One region of the Bradyrhizobium sp. LTSPM299 genome, then DNA from elsewhere that is predicted to be linked to it. Evidence: riboswitches for the same ligand, from Rfam matches in the RefSeq annotation. Region 1 holds a riboswitch; the other holds the start of a gene.
What was found. Region 1 has a riboswitch for glycine ahead of UP10_RS03225 (D-amino acid dehydrogenase). Riboswitches for the same ligand answer to the same signal wherever they lie in the genome.

Region 1 (9,931 bases):
ATCGCAAGCTTAGCCCTGCGCGGTAGGACCTGCCAGCGCAACCTCGGCCCGCTTCAGGCGTCGCGCCTTGCTTCGCGCGAGCCATGATGTGGTCGCCCGCTCGGCGGTCGCCTTGATCGACGACAGGAAGCCGAACAGCGTGAGCAGCGCGCCGAACAGCCATAGCGACAGGTTGAACGCGCCGGCCGCAAGCAACAGCGCGCCGCGGCCGAGCAGCTTCAGGATCGCACGGGTCTGGCCGCCCTTCGCCTCCGCGATCCGGGCCGCGCGCGCAATCTCCGTCGGATTCTCCGCGACCTTCAGCGTATCCCGTGCGGCGCGAATACCGGCCGCCTCGCCAACGCGTCCGACGTCCTTGGCGACGCGAACCAGCGCACCGGCCTTGTCGGCACGGAACGCGGCCCGGATCGCACTTGCAGTCTCCGCCGGCCGAAACACCGAGCCGGCTGCAACAGCCTCTTGCAGGACGGGTCCGTCGACCACGTCGCGCGTCGAGCGGCCGGCCCATTCGATCAGCCCTTCGCTGAGCCGTCCCGCCTTGCGCGTATCCTTGACCAGCGTCAGTCCGGCGCGCAGCGGCCCGGCGCTGCCGACCGAGACATAGGTCGCCGCGGTTATCGCGAGCCCCGCAGCCGCAAGTCCGAGCACCAGACGGTCGGTCTCCTCGCCCATCGCCAGGTGCTTGCCCTCGCGTACGACGTCCCTGACGTCACCGAACACGAACAGATCACCCGCAACCGTGCCCGACAGGCTGGCGACGTCGTCGGCACTGCCGGTCACCAGGCCGGTTGCGAAACCTTTGGCAAAATGTGCGGTGGACGCCTGCTCGGTGACCGCGTCGTTGACGCGCTTTGTGAGGTCATCACTGAGCGCGATGTCCCTCGCACGCGCGAGCGCCACAAAACTCTCCGCAAGGTCGGCGTCACCAGAGGCAAGCGCCGCCTCGATATTGTCAGATAGCAACGCAGGGTTGCTTCGCAGGACCGAATTCAGCCTGATATCGGCTAGATCAGCCGGATCGTCCCGCGCCGCCAGCACAATGCCGGCATCACGGGCGTGCGGCCAAACAGCCACAGCCACGGCAGCGCTTACTGCCATGCCGGCCACCGCGAGGCTGAGACGCACCCGGTTCATTCCGCGAAAACTCCAGTCTAATTCGCCCTTTTAATTTCACCTTGGAAATAGTGTGCCGTTTTTGAGACACAACGGCTGCGACCAAAGGAGGGCTTCTCTGGGACGACAACATTGTGTCGAATTTGCATGAGCAAATGCGCGGTCGGGGCCACTTGGAATCAATGGTTCCCGCCAGTATGGTGCGCGGCATTTCGCGATGCCGCGCTGCTGAATGCGTCCGCCCGTCGTTGCCATCCAAGGTGAGAATATGTCCGACCACGTCGTCCCGCACTTCCACAACGATGCCGGTGTCTCGGTGATCGAGATCGGCTCGCAGGAGTTCATGTGCGTGGGCGCCAACCCGCCGTTCGACCATCCGCACGTGTTCCTCGACCTTGGCAATGACAACGAAATCATCTGCCCGTATTGCTCGACGCTCTATCGCTTCGCGCCCGACCTCGGCGCCGGCGAGGCGCGCCCGCCGGAATGCGTCCTGAAAGACAAGGTCGCCTGACCGCTCCGTGGCGCTGACGCGAACCGTCATCGTTGCGGGCGCCGGGATCGGAGGACTAACCGCGTCGCTGGCGCTGGCAGCGCAAGGCTTTCGCGTCGTTGTGCTGGAGAAGGCCGAGCGGCTCGAGGAAGCCGGCGCCGGGATCCAGCTCTCCCCCAATGCCAGCCGGATCCTGGTCGAGCTCGGGCTCAAGCCGCGGCTTGCGCCGCGGGCGGTGACGCCTGACTCCGTCAATATCATCAGCGCGCGGGCCGGCGGCGAGATCGCGCGGATGCCGCTCGGCGAGGCCGCAGCGTTTCGGGCCGGTGCACCCTATTGGGTGATCCACCGCGCCGACCTGCAGGCCGCACTGCAGGCCGAGGTCAACGACCATCCCGACATCGATCTGCGCCTCGGCTGCCAGTTCGAGGACGTGGCCAAGCACGCCAAGGGACTCACCGTGGTCCAGCGCCGCGGCACCACGCGGCAGCAGGAACTGGCGGTGGCGCTGATCGGCGCCGACGGCATCTGGTCGTCGGTGCGCGGGCACTTGTTCCCGGATGTGCAGCCGCAATTCTCCGGCCTGATCGCCTGGCGCGGCACGCTCGAGGCCAACGCGTTGCCGCGCGAATACACCGCGCCGCGGGTGCAGCTTTGGATGGGCCCGAATGCGCATCTGGTGGCCTACCCGATCTCGGCCGGGCGCCAGATCAACGTGGTCGCGATCGTACCCGGCACCTGGAACAGGCCGGGCTGGAGCGCGCCCGGCGACGCCAACGAGATCAAGGCCGCATTCGCGACGCCGAGTTGGCCCGCGACGGCGCGGATGCTGATCGGCGCGGTCGACGGCTGGCGCAAATGGGCGCTGTTCACCCTGCCCGATATCGGCGACTGGAACGCAGGCTCAGTCGCGCTGCTCGGCGATGCCGCGCATGCGATGCTGCCATTTGCCGCGCAGGGCGCCGGCATGGCGATCGAGGATGCGGCCGTGCTCGCAAAGGCCCTGAGTGATAGCACCGGCGAGAACAATGCCGGGATTCCCGCCGCGCTGAAGCGCTACACGCGGATGCGTCGCGCGCGCGTGCTGAAGGTGCAGCGCATGGCGCGGCAGCAGGGCCGCATCTACCACCTGACCGGACCGGCCGCGATCGCGCGCGATCTTGCTATCCGCGCGATCGGACCGCAGCGCATGCTGGCGCGACAGGACTGGATCTACGACTGGCGGATGTGAGCGCTTTGCGCCTGATAGCGCAACCGATCTTCAGTGGATCAGGGAACGCGGCTGCCGCGAATCCTTCGGGCTGGGTGTGGGCGTGGCCGCCGGCACCGGGGCGGCGCTGGCCGGCGGCGCTTCATGGCACTTGTTGCGGCGCCAGGCTTCGTCCGCGAGCTTCTGCTGGGAACGGATCGAAATCAGCTCGTTGCGATAGGCCAGTTCGGAGACCACGGCGCCGCCGACGCCGGTTTGGGCCTTTGCCATCAAGCCCTCCTGTTCCGCGGCGCGGCTGGTGAGGCTCTTGCGCTCGGTCTCGATCTGCTTGCAATCGTAGAGCTCGTATTTGGCGGGATCGGAGAATGCCGACGGCACGCTCTCGCCGATCTGCGCGCAGCCTGATGCGCCCGCCGCCAATGCGAGCAGCGCAACGCCGAGGGCCGCGCGTAACGGGTTTCGGCGGCGTAAAAAACGAGCGGACATGCGGCTTTCTTAATCGGACAGTGTTGAGATTGCCTAAAGCAGCCGCCGGTGTCCGGATTGAGGCTTGATCGCGGCGGCGCGCTGCCCTTATCCGCGCCCCGCGGACAAATCAAACGGTATTGTGGGCCGGTGCGCTAAACCATTGAAAGCGCAATTATTCGAGCGAAATATTGAGGATTCCACTTAACGACCAAACGCGCTAGATATCGGCGCGCCTGGCGAGATGCGGACGTGGCGGAACTGGTAGACGCAAGGGACTTAAAATCCCTCGATGGCAACGTCGTGTGGGTTCGAGTCCCACCGCCCGCACCAGCCTTCGCTCGCTTCGCGAGCTACGGCTGGGTAAGCCTGGAAACCTGATCGTAGCGAAGTGAGCGAAGGCTGCCGCGCCGAAGCCCGTCGGGCGAACACGGGCTCTCTGCGATGGCGACCCGCTTCACTCGAACGTCAGTCCGAGCCGCCTCTCCTTTTTCCACACGATCCGGCACGGACGCCGCTCGCCATCCACAGCGAGGACGAAGCGGTCGGGAAACCACAGCGGCGAATTGACCTCGATGGCCGCCCCCGAGGCCGAGACGCTTCGGACCGTGCATGGGATCGCTTCACTGCCGAACTCGATTGTCCCCTTCTTGAGGACCCGGCGGCGCGGCGCGGCACGCTGCTCCTCGGTTGACGGCTGAGGTGCGCCGATCGGCGCGGGCTTGAAATCGTCTTCTTCCATCGACTCGTCGCGGTGTGCATTGAAGCGGCCAGCTAAATTACGGCGCGAAGCTGACATCAAGCTTACAATATACAAGCGACGTCGAAATGCGGCAAACGACCCCAGTTGAGCTTGCATGCCAGTCGCTCGCGCTGCTGCCTGCGACGCGGGCACTCGCGCGCTCCAATCGCGAATTCATCACCGACTCGTGTTTTCCGGTTGTGGCGTGGTTCACAAGCCGCGGCGGCCTCTCATCCTAACATCAGCACGCCGGAAGCTACGGCCGCACATTGCGCGGCTGCCACATCCCAGTCCCTGTTTTCACTTGGAGATGAGACCATGGCAATGACCGACCGAACCCAGATCGTGCGCGGCGATGCGCGTGATCACGATGCACTGATCGTGGCTGGCTACCTGATCGCCTCGACGATCTTCATGCTTGCGCTGTATTGGGCCGCGACGTCGCCAGGCACCGCATCCGGCGATATCGCGTCGATGATCGTGTTTCCATAAGCCTCATTTCATCCAAGCAACGCACGGAGATCGTCATGAGCGATTACGGCGACGACGCTGGCCACTGCAGCAACGGATTGAACGCGCAGAAATTCCGCGATGCCACGCCGGAAGAGCGCACGACCTATCGGAGATGGATCCGCGGAACGGTTGTCGTGTACGCTGTCCTGGTGCTGGCCGCCGGCACGCTTGCCCTGATCAGCACCGCGCGCGTCGGTCCCGTCGAACTCAGCAGCCTGTCGACCCACGGCCCGGCCAGATCGACGGATGACAATTGGGCAAAGTCACATTTCTAGGCAAGGCAGACCTGTAGGCAAGGTAGACCTGCCGAATGCTCGCACGCATGCATAAAAATGGCCGGGACTGAGCCCGGCCATTTGCGCGTTGAGAACAGAGGTTCGCCGTTACGCTGCCTTACTCCGACTTGTCGATATTCCAGAAGATCGGCGTGGCCGGACCATCGAGCACGCCGGTCAGCGACTTCCGCCACACGCTCGGTCCCTGATACTGGCCGAGCGGGACATAGATCACCTGATCGTAGGCTTCCTTCTGGATTTCGGTCGCGATCTTCTTTTGCTCGTCGAGCGAGGTCGCATGAACGAAGGTATTCTTCAGCTCTTCGATCTTGGGGTCTTCCGCCCAGCCGAACCAGCCGCCGTTCTTGCCCTGGCCGCCGATCGAGAGGTTGGTGATCGGGTTGGAGACGTCGGCGCTCACCCAGTTGGTGAAGAACATGTTCCAGCCGCCGTCCTTCGGTGGCTTCTGGCTGGCGCGCCGGCTCACGACGGTCTGCCAGTCGGTCGCCTGCAGGTCGACCTTGAAGCCGGCATCGCGCAGCTGCTGGGCGACGACGACCGGCTGCGCCTTCAGCGTGGTAACGTCGCCGGGCGCCATGATGACGACGGGCGTGCCATCGTAGCCGGACTCAGCGAGCGCCTTCTTGGCCGCGGCCATGTCGCCGCCCTTCAACAAGGTCTCTCCGCCGGCATCTGTCGCGAACGGCGTGTCGCAGATGAAGAAGGCGACGCAGACCTTGTAATATTTGGGATTGCCGACCAGCGCGTCGAGCACGTCCTTCTGGTTGATCGCCAGCAGCGCCGCGCGGCGAACCTTGATGTTGTCGAACGGCGGATAGAGGAAGTTCATGCGGCCGAGCGTCTGGAAGCCGAACTTGTTCAGCGTCTCGACCTTCAGGTCCTTGTCGCCTTCGAGGGTCGGCAACATGTCGAACGACGGATTCTCCAGGAAATCGATATCGCCGGACTGCAACGCATTCAGCGCAGTCTGCGCGTCGGCCATCGTGACCCACTCGACGCGATCGACCTTCACGACCTTGCCGCCCGCGGTCCAGCTCGCCGGCTCCTTGCGCGGCACGTAGTCCTTGTTCTTCTCGTATACCGCCTTCACGCCGGGCTGGAATTCGGCCTGGACGAACTTGAAGGGGCCGGATCCGATCTGCTCCGGAATCGGCTTGTCCGGCGGCGTCTCGGCAAGACGCTTCGGCATCATGAAGGCCACACGCGACGACGGCTTGCCGATCGAATCGAGCACGAGGCCGTAGGGCTCCTTCAGCTTCAGCGTGATGGTCTTGGCGTCGGTGGCCTCGATGCTGGCGGTGAAATCCATCAGCTTCTGGCCCATGCCGTCGACCTTGGCCCAGCGCTTGAGCGAGGCCACGCAATCCTCCGCCGTGACCGGCGTGCCGTCATGCCACTTCAGGCCGTCGCGCAGCGTGAAGGTGTAGGTGAGCTTGTCGTCGGAGACTTTCCAGTCCGCCATCTGCGGCTGGATCTTGAAATTGGCATCCGTCGCGATCAGCGTGTCGTAGATCATGTAGCCGTGATCACGCGTGATGTAGGCGGTGGTCAGGATCGGATCGATGATGCGCAGATCCGAATGCATCACCGCGGTGATGGTCTTGCCCGCGGCCAGCGCCTGCGGCACAAAGGATAATTCCTGCGGCGCAAACGACAGCGCGAGCGCCGACAACGCGGCCGCTATCGTGTGTTGCTTCCAACGCGACTTGTGGAACATTCAATCTCTCCTGACGTGTAACTGATCACAGCCGGCTTATTCGTTATGCATGCGGTTCGTTATTTAGGCGACCGAACATGGTGTGCGGCGTGCGAAATCGAGACTTGCATCAAGCACGATGCGCGTCAATCCGGTTTTGGTCGAGACCAAGTGTATGCAAATGAATGATGCGGCTCGGCGCGTTTGACCTTACAAGATCGCCGCCACCGACTTTCGTAGGCCCGCGGCGCGGACAAACAACAAAGAGAGAAAGCCATGAACCCAGTCGATCTTCCCTTTGACTCCGAAGCGATGCTCCAGGGCCTGCGCGGCTGGGTGGAATGCGAAAGCCCGACCTGGGATGCGGTCGCCGTCGAGCGGATGCTCGGTCTCGCCGCGCGCGAGATGGCGATCATGGGCGCGACGATTGAGCGCATCGCTGGGCGCCAAGGTTTCGCCGGCTGCGTCCGCGCCCGCTTTCCCCACCCGAAGCAAGGCCAGCCCGGCATCCTGATCGCCGGACATCTGGACACCGTGCATCCGGTCGGCACCATCGAGAAGCTCACATGGCGGCGCGAGGGCAACAAATGCTTCGGCCCCGGCATCTTCGACATGAAGGGCGGCAACTATCTGTCGATCGAGGCGATCCGGCAACTGGCGCGCGCCTCCTTCACGACCCCGCTGCCGATCACCGTCCTGTTCACGCCCGACGAGGAAGTCGGCACGCCGTCGACCCGCGACATCATCGAAGCGGAAGCCGCGCGCAACAAATACGTCCTGGTGCCGGAGCCGGGCCGGCTGAACAACGGCGTCGTCACCGGACGCTACGCGATCGCGCGCTTCAATCTTGAAGCAACCGGCAAGCCGAGCCATGCTGGCGCGACTCTGTCCTCCGGACGCTCCGCGATTCGCGAGATGGCACGGCAAATCGTCGCGATCGACGGCATGACCACGGAGGATTGCACGTTCTCGGTCGGCATCGTCCACGGCGGCCAATGGGTCAATTGCGTTGCCACAACCTGCACCGGCGAAGCGCTCAGCATGGCCAAGCGCCAGGCCGATCTCGACCGTGGCGTCGAGCGGATGCTGGCGCTGTCGGGCACGGCCAACGACGTGACGTTCAAGGTGACGCGCGGCGTCACCCGCCCGGTCTGGGAGCCGGATGCCGGCACCATGGCGCTGTATGAAAAGGCCAAGGGCATCGCGAGCGAGATGGGCCTCGATCTGCCGCATGGCAGCGCCGGCGGCGGCTCCGACGGCAATTTCACCGGCGCGATGGGTATCCCCACCCTCGATGGGCTCGGGGTCCGCGGCGCTGACGCGCACACGCTCAATGAACATATCGAGGTCGACAGCCTCGCCGAGCGCGGCCGCCTGATGGCGGGACTGCTGGCGACCTTGAACTGACATTGATTTGCACTGCACAACGCGTTGGCACAGCCGGTCGAAATTTAGCCTTGTCCAATTTTGAGGCTTACCCTAGGGTCCGGCCGTCCAACGCGATGATGCGGGAGAGACTGAAGCAAGAGCATTCGTGCTTTTGTGTTCGGCGCCGACGGAGCAACCGCCCCGGAAACTCTCAGGCAAAAGAACCGTGTCGTCAGGACGATCTGGAGAGAGGCGACATGGCCGCACATCGTGGGCCGTGACGTCCACCGAAGGGGATAATCCGTTGTAGGGTCTCGGCCCGATGCGGATCAAGCTCTCAGGTACCGTGACAGATGGGGCGCCGCCACCGGTTTTCACCGGCGGATCGGCGACTCTAACGCACGGGAGCCAAGAGACCATCATGCCTCACATTGCCATTATCGGCGCCGGTATCACCGGCGCGACGACGGCCTATGCCCTGCTCGAACGCGGCTATCAGGTGACTGTCCTCGACAGGCATCGCTACGCCGGGATGGAGACCTCGTTCGCCAATGGCGGACAACTCTCCGCCAGCAACGCCGAAGTCTGGAACAGCGCCGCAACCATCCTCAAGGGGTTGCGCTGGATGCTCAGGAGCGACGCGCCGCTGTTGATGAATCCGAAGCCGAGCTGGCACAAGTATTCCTGGATCGGCGAGTTCGTCGGCAATATCGGCCGCTATCGCGCCAACACCATCGAGACCACGCGGCTCGCCATCGAAGCGCGGCAGCATCTGTTTTCCATTGCCGAGCGCGAGAACATCGCTTTCGATCTCGAGCGCCGCGGTATTCTCCACATCTATCACGACAAGGCCGGCTTCGACGCGGGCCTGCGTGTCAACACGCTGCTCCAGCAAGGCGGCCTCGACCGCCGGCCGGTGACATCAGACGAAATCCGCGCCATCGAACCTGCGCTGCAATCGGCCAGCTATGGCGGTTTCTTCACGCCGTCGGACGCGACCGGCGATATCCACAAGTTCACGCGCGGGCTGGCTGACGCCTGTATCCGCCGCGGCGCAACCTTCATCCACGAAGCCGATGTCGATGCGATCTCCCGCACCGGCGAGGGCTTCCGCATCGGCTGGAACGACACCGCATCGCAGGATGCCGCGGCACCGACACGACACGACCTGCAGGTGGACGGCATCGTCATCTGCGCCGGCGTCGCGAGCCGCCACCTCGCCGCGATGCTCAATGAGCGCGTGAACGTCTATCCGGTGAAGGGCTATTCGATCACCGTGCAGCTCGATGCGCCGCAAAGCCGGGAGGCTGCGCCGACCGTCAGCCTGCTCGATGAAGCCGCCAAGATCGTCACCAGCCGGCTCGGCGCCGACCGCTTCCGCGTCGCCGGTACGGCCGAGTTCAACGGCTTCAACCGCGATATTCGCGCCGACCGTATCCAGCCGTTGGTGGACTGGGTGCGACATCATTTCCCAGCGGTCGACACGTCGAAGGTCACGCCATGGGCGGGACTGCGCCCGATGATGCCGAACATGATGCCGGTGGCGCGCGCCGGACGGATTCCGGGCGTGTTCTACAACACCGGTCACGGCCATCTCGGCTGGACCCTGTCGGCCGCAACAGCGCAGATAATCGCCGAGGCCATTGATGGCTGGCGCGACCTCAGCGCGCCCTCAATGGTGCCGTCGCAGGTCGGTACGACTGAGACCACCCACGCTGCTTTCCTCTAATTATCCGGCCGAAGGGGAAGAATATGAGCGTAGTTGCATGTGGCCAAGTCAGGATTCGCCGAGAACCACCGCGTGACAAGGATTAGCTTTATGCTGGGGAGAAGCGAGCCATCTCAGGAGCGGACAATGCGCATTGCGCTGGCGCACGCGCATGACATGGCCGTCCATACAGAGATCGCCAAGCTTCCGTACAGGGCTCCAGAAAAGGCAAGACATGACAACTGAGACGTTGACCAAGTCGGATCAGATTGCCAGAGAACTGAGTGCAGCCGTCGACCAAAACTTCGACGATCAGATCGCGTTCCT
Region 2 (9,931 bases), 140 kb from region 1:
TCGTGACACGCCGGCCGGGAAACAGCCCTCGGCGCGTGTGTAGGCGCGATTCCAGGCATCGTCGGCGATGTCATGCACCGTATGGGGCGCGTGGCGCAGCGGTGAGGCCTCGATTTTCCAGCGGCCTTTCTCGACTTCGGCAATCTCGTTGCGGATCGCGATCATGGCGTCGCAGAAGCGATCGATCTCGGCCTTCGACTCCGATTCGGTAGGCTCGATCATCAGCGTGCCCGCGACCGGAAAGCTCATGGTGGGCGCATGGAAGCCGTAATCGATCAGCCGCTTGGCGATGTCGTCGACGGTGACGCCGCTGGTGGTCTTCAGTGCCCGCGGGTCGACGATACATTCATGCGCGACGCGGCCCTTTGCGTTGCGGTACAGCACCGGGAAGTGCGGCTGCAGCCGCACCGCAATGTAGTTCGCGTTCAGGATCGCGATCTCGGTCGCCCGCGTCAGGCCTTCGCCCCCCATCATCAGGATGTAGATGTAGGAGATCGTCAGGATCGACGCCGAGCCGAACGGCGCGGCTGACACCGGCCCGACCGAATGCGGAATTGCGCCGTCGGTGACGGGATGACCAGGCAGATAGGGTGCTAGATGCGCCTTGACGCCGATCGGGCCCATGCCGGGGCCGCCGCCGCCATGCGGGATGCAGAAGGTCTTGTGCAGATTGAGATGGCTGACATCGGCGCCGTAATCGCCGGGCCGGGACAGACCGACCTGCGCATTCATGTTGGCGCCGTCGAGATAGACCTGTCCGCTGTGGGCATGCACGATATCGCAGATCTCGCGGATGTGTTCCTCGAACACGCCATGCGTTGAGGGATAGGTGATCATCACGGCAGCGAGATTGGCCGAATGCTTCTCGGCCTTGGCGCGGAGATCGCCGACATCGACGTCGCCACGCGCGTCGCACGCGACCACCACGACGTCCATGCCGACCATCGCCGCGGAGGCCGGATTGGTGCCGTGCGCGGAGGAGGGGATCAGGCAGACCTTGCGGTGTGGCTCGCCGCGCGCAACATGATAACCACGGATCGCAAGAAGTCCGGCATACTCGCCCTGCGCGCCGGAGTTAGGCTGCAGCGAGATCGCGTCATAGCCGGTGATGTCGCACAGCCACTGCTCCAGCCGCTTGAATAGCGCGTGGTAGCCCTTGGCCTGATCCGCCGGTGCGAACGGATGCAGATTGCCGAATGCCGGCCAGGTCAACGGGATCATTTCCGTGGTCGCGTTGAGTTTCATGGTGCAGGAGCCGAGCGGGATCATCGCGCGGTCGAGCGCCAGGTCGCGATCACTGAGCTTGCGCATGTAGCGCAGCAGCTCGGTCTCGGACCGGTGCGTGTTGAACACGGGATGGGTGAGGAAGGCGCTCGTGCGCTTCAAATTCTTCGGAAGCGCCTCGTGCGCATCGGCCTCGATCTCGGCATAGGCGAGCTTGCCGCCGAACACGCGCCACACGGCCTCGACGGTCTCTGATGTCGCGGTCTCGTCGAGGGCGATGCCGAGCGTGGTCTCGCCGATGCGCAGGTTGATCCGCTCCGCGAGCGCACGGGCGACCAGCTCGTTCTGTCGAGTGCCGGCGTCGACGGTCACGGTGTCGAAGAACGCCTCGCTCGTGGGCGTAAAGCCGAGCTTGCGCAGGCCGGCGGCCAGCACCGTGGCGCGGCGATGCACGCTGCGCGCAATGTGGGTCAGGCCCTCCGGGCCATGATAGACCGCATACATCGAGGCGATCACGGCGAGCAGCACCTGTGCGGTACAGATGTTGGAAGTCGCCTTTTCGCGGCGGATGTGCTGCTCGCGGGTTTGCAGCGCGAGGCGATAGGCAGGTGCGCCCCGTGAATCCACCGACAGGCCGACGATGCGGCCGGGCAGCGAGCGCTTCAGCGTGTCACGCACCGCCATGTAGGCGGCATGCGGACCGCCATAGCCCATCGGCACGCCAAAACGCTGTGCCGAGCCGACCGCGATGTCGGCGCCGAGTTCGCCGGGCGAGGTGATCAGGGTCAGCGCCAGCAGGTCGGCTGCGACGATCGCAAGCGCACCCTTGGCACGCAGCGATGCGATGGCGGGCCGGAGGTCGCGCACCGCACCCGAGGTAGCAGGATATTGCAGCAGGGCACCGAGCACATCGGTGTTGTCGAGATCGGTCAGGGGATCGCCGACGACCAGCGTCCAGCCCAGCGGCTCGGCGCGGGTGCGCATTACCGCAAGCGTCTGGGGATGAACCTCCTTGTCGACGAAGAAGGCGTTCGCCTTCACCTGCGAATGACGCTCGGCAAGCGCCATCGCTTCGGCCGCCGCGGTCGCTTCATCGAGCAGCGAGGCGTTGGCGACGTCGAGCCCGGTGAGATCGCAGATCATGGTCTGGAAGTTGAACAGCGCCTCCAGCCGGCCCTGGCTGATCTCCGGCTGATATGGCGTGTAGGCGGTGTACCACGCCGGATTCTCCAGGATGTTGCGCTGGATCACCGCGGGCAGGATGGTGCCGGAATAACCCTGGCCGATCAGCGAGGTGAACACCTGGTTCTGCGCGGCGAGCGCATCCATATGTGCGAGCGCCTCGGTTTCGCTCAGCGCACGCCCGAGATCGAGCGGGGCCTGCTGCCGGATCGAGGACGGCAGCGTCTCGCTCATCAGCACTTGCAGGCTCGCGGCGCCGACCGTTTCCAGCATCGCGGTGATGTCGCGCGGCGAGGGACCGATGTGGCGGCGGACGAAATCGGTGGCGGCGTCGTTGGTCGGCTTGAAGGGCGCGTTCATGGGATAATCCTTACGCAATGTGCGCGGCGTAGGCGGCCTCGTCCATCAGGCCGCCGAGCTCGCCCTTGTCAGCGATCTTCAGCTTGAAGAACCACGCCTTGCCGCCGGCGTCCGAATTGACCAGCGCAGGCTCGGCCGCGAGCGCCTCGTTGACCTCGAGCACGTCGCCGGTGATCGGCGCGTAGACGTCGGAAGCCGCCTTGACGGATTCGACGACGGCTGCGGCCTCGGCCTTCTTTAGGCTTCGGCCGACCTTGGGCAGTTCGACGAACACGACGTCGCCGAGCTGCGATTGCGCGTAGTCGGTGATGCCGATGGTGGCGACATCGCCCTCGATGTGGAGCCATTCGTGGTCGGACGTGTACAGCGTCGTCATTGTTGTCCTCTAGCGTTTGTAAGTGTTGGGGACGAAGGGCGTGGCGGCGACCTTGAGCGGCAGCCGCTGGCCGCGCACTTCGGCGAATACGGTGGTGCCGACGGCGGAAAGGGAGGTGGGCAGATAGCCCATCGCAACCGGTGCATTGAGGCTTGGGCCGAAGCCGCCTGAGGTCACCTTGCCGATTGGCTCGGCGGAGTCGGCATCGGCAAACAGTGCGGCGCCTTCGCGCACCGGTGCGCGGCCGTCCGGCCTCAAGCCGACGCGGCGGCGGGATGCACCTTGTGCGAACTGCGTGAGGATCGCGTCCGCACCCGGGAAGCCGCCGGCGCGGGCGCCGCCGCTGCGGCGGATTTTTTGCACCGACCATTCCAACGCGCCTTCCACCGGCGTCGTCGTGGTGTCGATGTCGTGGCCATAGAGGCAGAGCCCGGCTTCCAGCCGCAGGCTGTCGCGCGCACCGAGCCCGATCGGCAGCACGTCGGGATTGTCGAGCAGCGCGGTGGCCAGCGCTTCGGCCCTGTCTGATGGAACGGAGATCTCAAAGCCGTCCTCGCCGGTGTAGCCTGAGCGCGAGACGAAGCAGTCGATCTCGCCAACGCGTCGCAGACCGGCGTCCATGAATTTCATCGCACGGACATCTGCACAAAGTTTCGCCAGCGCCGATTCGGCCTTTGGTCCCTGCAGCGCGATCAGCGCGCGGTCGGGCAGCGAAACGATCTCGCAGCTGTCTGAGAGATGCGCGCGGAGGTGCGCTTCGTCCTCTTCCTTGCAGGCGGCATTGACCACCAGGAACAGGTGATCGCCGAAATTCGCCACCATGAGGTCGTCGAGCAGGCCGCCGTCATCGTTGGTGAATTGCGCGTAGCGCTGCCGTCCCGGCGCGATGCCGAGAATGTCCTGCGGCACCAGTCTTTCCAGCGCCAGCGCCGCGTCGGCCACCTTGCCGGATTTCGGTCGCAGCGCGAGCTGGCCCATATGGGAGACGTCGAACAGGCCGGCATGGGAGCGGGTGTACAGATGCTCCTTGAGGACACCCGCCGGATATTGCACGGGCATGTCGTAGCCGGCGAACGGCACCATCCTGGCACCGCGCGCCACATGCAGCGCGTGCAAAGGGGTCTGTTTCAGCGGGGAATTGTCGCTCGCAAGCATCAAAGGGCCCTCGCGGTTCCACCGGGGACCTATTTCCCCTTGAGAAACCTGCAGAAAGCCCCATCTGTCGCTGTGCCTGAGAGTATTATCCCGTCGGCGGACGCATCAAGGTCAAACCCTTACGCGCCTCTTTCCAGATGTCAGACGTCACGCGGTCCGTTTGCCTGAGAGTTTCCGGGGCGGTTGCTCCTTCGGCGCCGGCACAAGGCCAGTCTCTCCCGACGTGACTTAACAACACAACAGTTAGGACAGAAACACGGCCGCGCCAAGGCTGTCAACGAGGCTCTGGCTGCTATCAACGGGCTTTGTGCTGCTGCGGCAAGTCCATGATCCGCCTGCACAGTTTCTGGACACCGTCGTCCACCTTGTCTAAAAGCGTTCGGCCGGAAACTGGCGTTATTTTGCGCCTGATCCGGTCCATTTTCCCGATTGGATGAACATGAGCAGCGTCAGCGACATCAGGTCGACTTTTCTGAACTACTTCGCGGCCAATGGCCACGAGATCGTGGCGTCGTCGCCGCTGGTGCCGCGCAACGACCCGACCTTGATGTTCACGGCGGCCGGCATGGTGCAGTTCAAGAACGTCTTCACCGGCATCGAGAAGCGCCCCTATCAGCGCGCCACGACGTCGCAGAAATGCGTCCGCGCCGGCGGCAAGCACAACGACCTCGACAATGTCGGCTACACCGCGCGCCATCTCACTTTCTTCGAGATGCTCGGCAATTTTTCGTTCGGCGACTACTTCAAGGAGCGGGCGATCGAGCTCGCCTGGAATCTGGTCACCAAGGATTTCGGGCTGAACAAGGACAAGCTGCTCGTCACGATCTACCACGACGACGACGAGGCGGCGCTCTACTGGAAGAAGATCGCCGGCTTCTCCGACGACCGCATCGTCCGCATCGCGACCTCGGACAATTTCTGGGCCGCGGGCGATACCGGTCCCTGCGGTCCGTGCTCGGAGATCTTCATCGACCGCGGCGAGCACATTTGGGGCGGGCCTCCGGGCAGCCCGGAAGAAGACGGCGATCGCTTCCTGGAATTCTGGAATCTCGTCTTCATGCAGTTCGATCAGGTGACGAAGGAAGAGCGCGTGCCGCTGCCGCGCCCCTCGATCGACACCGGCATGGGGCTGGAGCGCATGGCGTGCATCCTGCAGGGCGTCGACAGCGTGTTCGAGACCGATCTGTTCCGCCATTTGATCGATGCCGCTTCATCCGCTCTCGGGCACGGGCCGAACGCGCAGAACGTTGCGTCGTACAGGGTCATTGCGGACCATCTGCGCTCGTCGGCCTTCCTGATCGCCGACGGCGTGCTGCCGTCGAACGAAGGCCGCGGCTATGTGCTGCGCCGGATCATGCGCCGCGCGATGCGCCACGCGCAGCTGCTTGGCGCGCAGGAGCCGCTGATGCACCGCCTCGTCTGGGCGCTGGTCCGCGAGATGGGCCAGGCCTATCCGGATCTGGTGCGTGCGGAGAAGATGATCGAGGAGACGCTGCGGCTGGAAGAGACCCGCTTCCGCAAGACGCTGGTGCGTGGCCTGTCGATCCTCGACGAGAAGAGCGCGACCCTGAAAAAGGGCGACATGTTCGACGGCGATACCGCATTCACGCTGTACGACACCTACGGTTTCCCGCTGGATCTGACGCAGGACGCGCTGAAGTCGCGCGGCATCAGCGTCGACCAGGCGTCGTTCACCGACGCAATGGAGCGGCAGCGTGTGAAGGCGCGCGCTTCCTGGGCAGGCTCTGGAGACGCTGCGACCGAAGCAATCTGGTTTCCGCTGCGCGAGAAGCTCGGCGCGACCGAATTCCTGGGCTACGAGACCGAGACCGCGGAAGGCGCGGTGACCGCGCTGCTCAAAGACGGTGCCGAGGTCGAGGGCCTCGAGGCCGGCGAGACCGGCACGATCGTGCTGAACCAGACGCCGTTCTACGCAGAGTCCGGCGGCCAGGTCGGCGACACCGGTGTGCTGACCGGCGAGGGCGTCAGGTTCCGCGTCACCGAAACGCAGAAGAAGGTCGGCGATCTCTTCGTGCATCTCGGCACCGTGGAGCAGGGGACGGTGAAGGTCGGTACCGCGCTGCAGCTCGTGGTCGATCACGACAGGCGGTCGTCGATCCGGGCGCACCACTCGGCGACTCATCTGTTGCATGAGGCGCTGCGCCAGGTGCTCGGCGATCATATCGCGCAGCGCGGCTCGCTGGTCGCACCCGATCGGCTGCGCTTCGACTTCGTGCATCCGAAGCCGATCACGCCGGAAGAGCTCGCCCGCGTCGAGGATATCGCCAACGACGTCGTGCTTGAGAATGACGAGGTCACCACCCGCATCATGGGCGTCGATGACGCCCGCGAGGCCGGCGCCCGTGCGCTGTTCGGCGAGAAATATGGCGACGAGGTTCGCGTCGTTTCGATGGGCAAGGCTGCCCGCGAGCACGGCCAGAACGCGCTCGGCTGGTCGGTCGAGCTGTGCGGGGGCACCCATGTGCGTCGTACCGGCGACATCGGCCTGATCTCGGTCACCGGTGAGAGCGCGGTGGCCTCGGGCGTACGCCGCATCGAGGCGCTGACCGGCCGCCACGCGCGCAAGCACGCCAACGACATCATTGCATTGGCGAAGACCGCGGCGCAGGAGCTGCGCACCTCGGTCGAGGATGTGCCGGCGCGCATCGCCGCGCTGATGGACGAGCGCAAAAAGCTCGAGCGCGACCTGTCGGATGCGCGCAAGAAGCTCGCGATGGGCGGCGGCAGTGCGTCTGATGGCGCGGCGTCTGATATCCGCGAGGTCGGCAATGTCAAGCTGCTGGCGCGTGCGGTCGAGGGCGTCGAGACCAAGGACCTGAAGAGTCTTGTCGACGACGGCAAGAAGCAGATCGGTTCCGGCGTGGTCGCGATCGTCGGCGTCACCGAGGACGGCAAGGCCGGCATTGTGGTCGGTGTCACCGCCGATCTCACCTCGCGCTTCAACGCGGTCGAGCTGGTGCGCAAGGGCTCCGAAGCGCTCGGCGGCAAGGGTGGCGGCGGCCGTCCCGACATGGCGCAGGCCGGAGGGCCCGATGGGGCCAAGGCCAACGCGGCGCTGTCGGCGATCGAGCAGGCGATGGCTCAGCAAGCATCGGCGGGCGCCTGACGGAGCAATCACAGCGTGGCGACGGTTCCGGGCAAGCCAGCGATCAGCGACCCGGATTTGCGGGACCGTCTCTACGAACTGCTCGAGCACGATCATCTGCCATATTCGGTCGGCTCGCGGTTCGTCCGGCTGATCATTGCCATCATCGTCGTCGACGTGCTGACGGCGATCCTGGCCTCGGTGCCTGACATCGACGCGCAGCTTGGCTCGCTGTTCATCACGATAGAAGTCGCGGCGGTCCTGGCCTTCGCGCTGGAATATGCCGCGCGGATCTGGAGCGTCGTCGGCCACTCGCTGCGCGACGTGACGCCGCTGCGGGCGCGGCTCGAATATACCTTCTCGACCCTCGGCTTGATTGATCTGCTGGCCTTCCTGCCGTCGGCGATTGCGTTGATCGTGGGCGACAAGACTGCGCTCGTGCTGTTCGGCATGCTGCCGTTCCTGAAGCTGGTGCGCTATTCGCCGGCGATGCGTTCGCTGCTGGCGGCGCTGCATGCCGAGCGGCGCACGCTGGTCGGCTGCCTCGTGATCCTGACCGGCGCGGTGCTGCTGTTCGCGTCGTTGCTTTATGCGATCGAGCACAAGGTGCAGCCGGACAAGTTCGGCACCATCCCGCAGGCGATGTGGTGGGCGATCGTGACGCTGGGCACGGTCGGCTATGGCGACGTGGTGCCGGTGACGCTGCTCGGCAAGATGGTCTCGGCGGTCGCGATCGTCGTCGGCTTTGCCATGATCGCGCTTCCGGTTGCGATCATCTCGACGGCATTCGCGGACGAGGTTCGGCGCCGCGATTTCGTCGTGACCTGGGGGATGCTGGCACGGGTGCCGTTGTTTTCCCATCTCGGGGCCGCCGAGATCGCCGACATCATGCGCCTGCTGCGGGCGCAGACCATCGAGTCCGGCGAGGTGCTGGTGCGGCGGGGCGACGCAGCGGCGTCGATGTATTTCATTACCGCCGGCGAGGTTGAGATCGATCTGCCGAGCCAGCGGGTGCGCCTGTCGGACGGCACCTTCTTCGGCGAGATCGCGCTGCTGCGGCGGACCAAGCGCTCCGGCACGGTGACGGCGACGCGCAAAACCAAGCTTTTGGCGCTCGATGCGCAGGATTTCCATGCCCTGATCGAACGCGTCCCGGCGCTCGCCGTGCATGTCAAGCAGACGGCCGAGGCGCGCCTGGCGGAGACGGCGGGCTCAGGCGACGTCGCCGCCGGAGAAATCGCCCAGGCTGCGCCCTCCGAGAGCGACGGCGGCATCCGGGACTAGGATGGCTCAACCCTTGCGCAGGAACACGTAATCCGCCGAGTAGGGCGCGCTCTTCAGCAGGCCCGCCTTGTCGCAGGCGCCGGCGAGCTGGCCGCCTGAGGTATTGATCCGCTGCACGGTGGTGGCGCCTGACAGCACGCCATTGCCGCGGCGGGAGATCACCTCGAGCTTCAGCCAGGCGATATCTGATGTGGTCGCGCCCGGCGCGTTGCCAATGGCGCGGCCGGTCACGGCACTGCCGTCGACATTCTCCCAGTTCGGGCCCGCGTAATGCCGGCCGACCGTCTTGCCCTCGGCGATCAGGGTCGCGATCGGCTCGCGGAACGACCAGGCGAGCTTGCCGTCGGCGACCGCCTTGCACTCATAGACCTGGGCACCCTCGGCGTGGACGGAGAGAACGACGGTCTCGCCGGGAGCGGCGATGGCGTCGGGGAGGGAATCGGCGGCAAGCGCCGCCGACCCGGTCAGCAACGATGCTGCGAGCGTCACACTCTTAAGATAGTTCATGGTCACGCTCACTGTTGCGGTCGGTGTCGGCAGCTTACGCCGCCTTCGTCAGGTTCTCGGCGACCTTGTCGAGGAAGCCGGTGGTGGAGAGCCAGCGCTGGTCGGCGCCGACCAGGAGCGCGAGGTCCTTGGTCATGTAGCCTTCCTCGACGGTATCGACGCAGACCTTCTCGAGCGTGTTCGCGAACTTCGCCAACTCGGCGTTGTTGTCGAGCTTGGCGCGGTGGGCGAGGCCACGGGTCCAGGCGAAGATCGACGCGATCGAGTTGGTCGAGGTCTCCTTGCCCTTCTGGTGCTCGCGGTAATGGCGGGTCACCGTGCCGTGGGCGGCTTCGGCTTCCACCGTCTTGCCGTCGGGGGTCAGCAACACCGAGGTCATCAGGCCGAGCGAGCCGTAGCCCTGCGCAACAGTGTCGGACTGCACGTCGCCGTCATAGTTCTTGCAGGCCCAGACATAGCCGCCGGACCACTTCAGGGCCGAGGCCACCATGTCGTCGATCAGGCGGTGCTCGTAGGTGAGGCCCTTGCCCTCAAAATCCTTCTTGAACTCGCGTTCGTAGACGTCCTGGAAGATGTCCTTGAAGCGGCCGTCATAGACCTTGAGGATGGTGTTCTTGGTCGACAGGTACACCGGATAATTGCGCAGCAGGCCGTAGTTCAGCGAGGCGCGGGCGAAGTCGATGATGGAGTCATCGAGGTTGTACATCTGCATCGCGACGCCGGCGCCGGGCGTCTTG

Region 2: linked by a shared signal. The riboswitch ahead of gcvT (glycine cleavage system aminomethyltransferase GcvT) and the one ahead of UP10_RS03225 (D-amino acid dehydrogenase) in region 1 are both predicted to bind glycine.

Annotation. Positions count from the first base shown of each region.
Region 1 covers NZ_JYMU01000006.1:432,177-442,107, forward strand. The annotation lists gene UP10_RS03180 (hypothetical protein) at 10-1,134, opposite strand; gene UP10_RS03185 (zinc-finger domain-containing protein) at 1,382-1,627, shown strand; gene UP10_RS03190 (FAD-dependent monooxygenase) at 1,635-2,837, shown strand; gene UP10_RS03195 (hypothetical protein) at 2,868-3,302, opposite strand; tRNA gene UP10_RS03200 (tRNA-Leu) at 3,528-3,614, shown strand; gene UP10_RS03205 (PilZ domain-containing protein) at 3,739-4,140, opposite strand; gene UP10_RS43925 (hypothetical protein) at 4,342-4,515, shown strand; gene UP10_RS03210 (hypothetical protein) at 4,551-4,811, shown strand; gene UP10_RS03215 (ABC transporter substrate-binding protein) at 4,930-6,549, opposite strand; gene UP10_RS03220 (M20/M25/M40 family metallo-hydrolase) at 6,805-7,935, shown strand; glycine riboswitch at 8,027-8,133, shown strand; glycine riboswitch at 8,137-8,251, shown strand; gene UP10_RS03225 (D-amino acid dehydrogenase) at 8,318-9,625, shown strand; gene UP10_RS03230 (ArgE/DapE family deacylase) at 9,840-9,931, shown strand, end outside.
Region 2 covers NZ_JYMU01000006.1:575,812-585,742, reverse strand. The annotation lists gene gcvP (aminomethyl-transferring glycine dehydrogenase) at 1-2,766, opposite strand, end outside; gene gcvH (glycine cleavage system protein GcvH) at 2,777-3,142, opposite strand; gene gcvT (glycine cleavage system aminomethyltransferase GcvT) at 3,152-4,297, opposite strand; glycine riboswitch at 4,440-4,529, opposite strand; gene alaS (alanine--tRNA ligase) at 4,737-7,424, shown strand; gene UP10_RS03920 (cyclic nucleotide-gated ion channel) at 7,440-8,687, shown strand; gene UP10_RS03915 (DUF3455 domain-containing protein) at 8,694-9,194, opposite strand; gene UP10_RS03910 (NADP-dependent isocitrate dehydrogenase) at 9,229-9,931, opposite strand, start outside.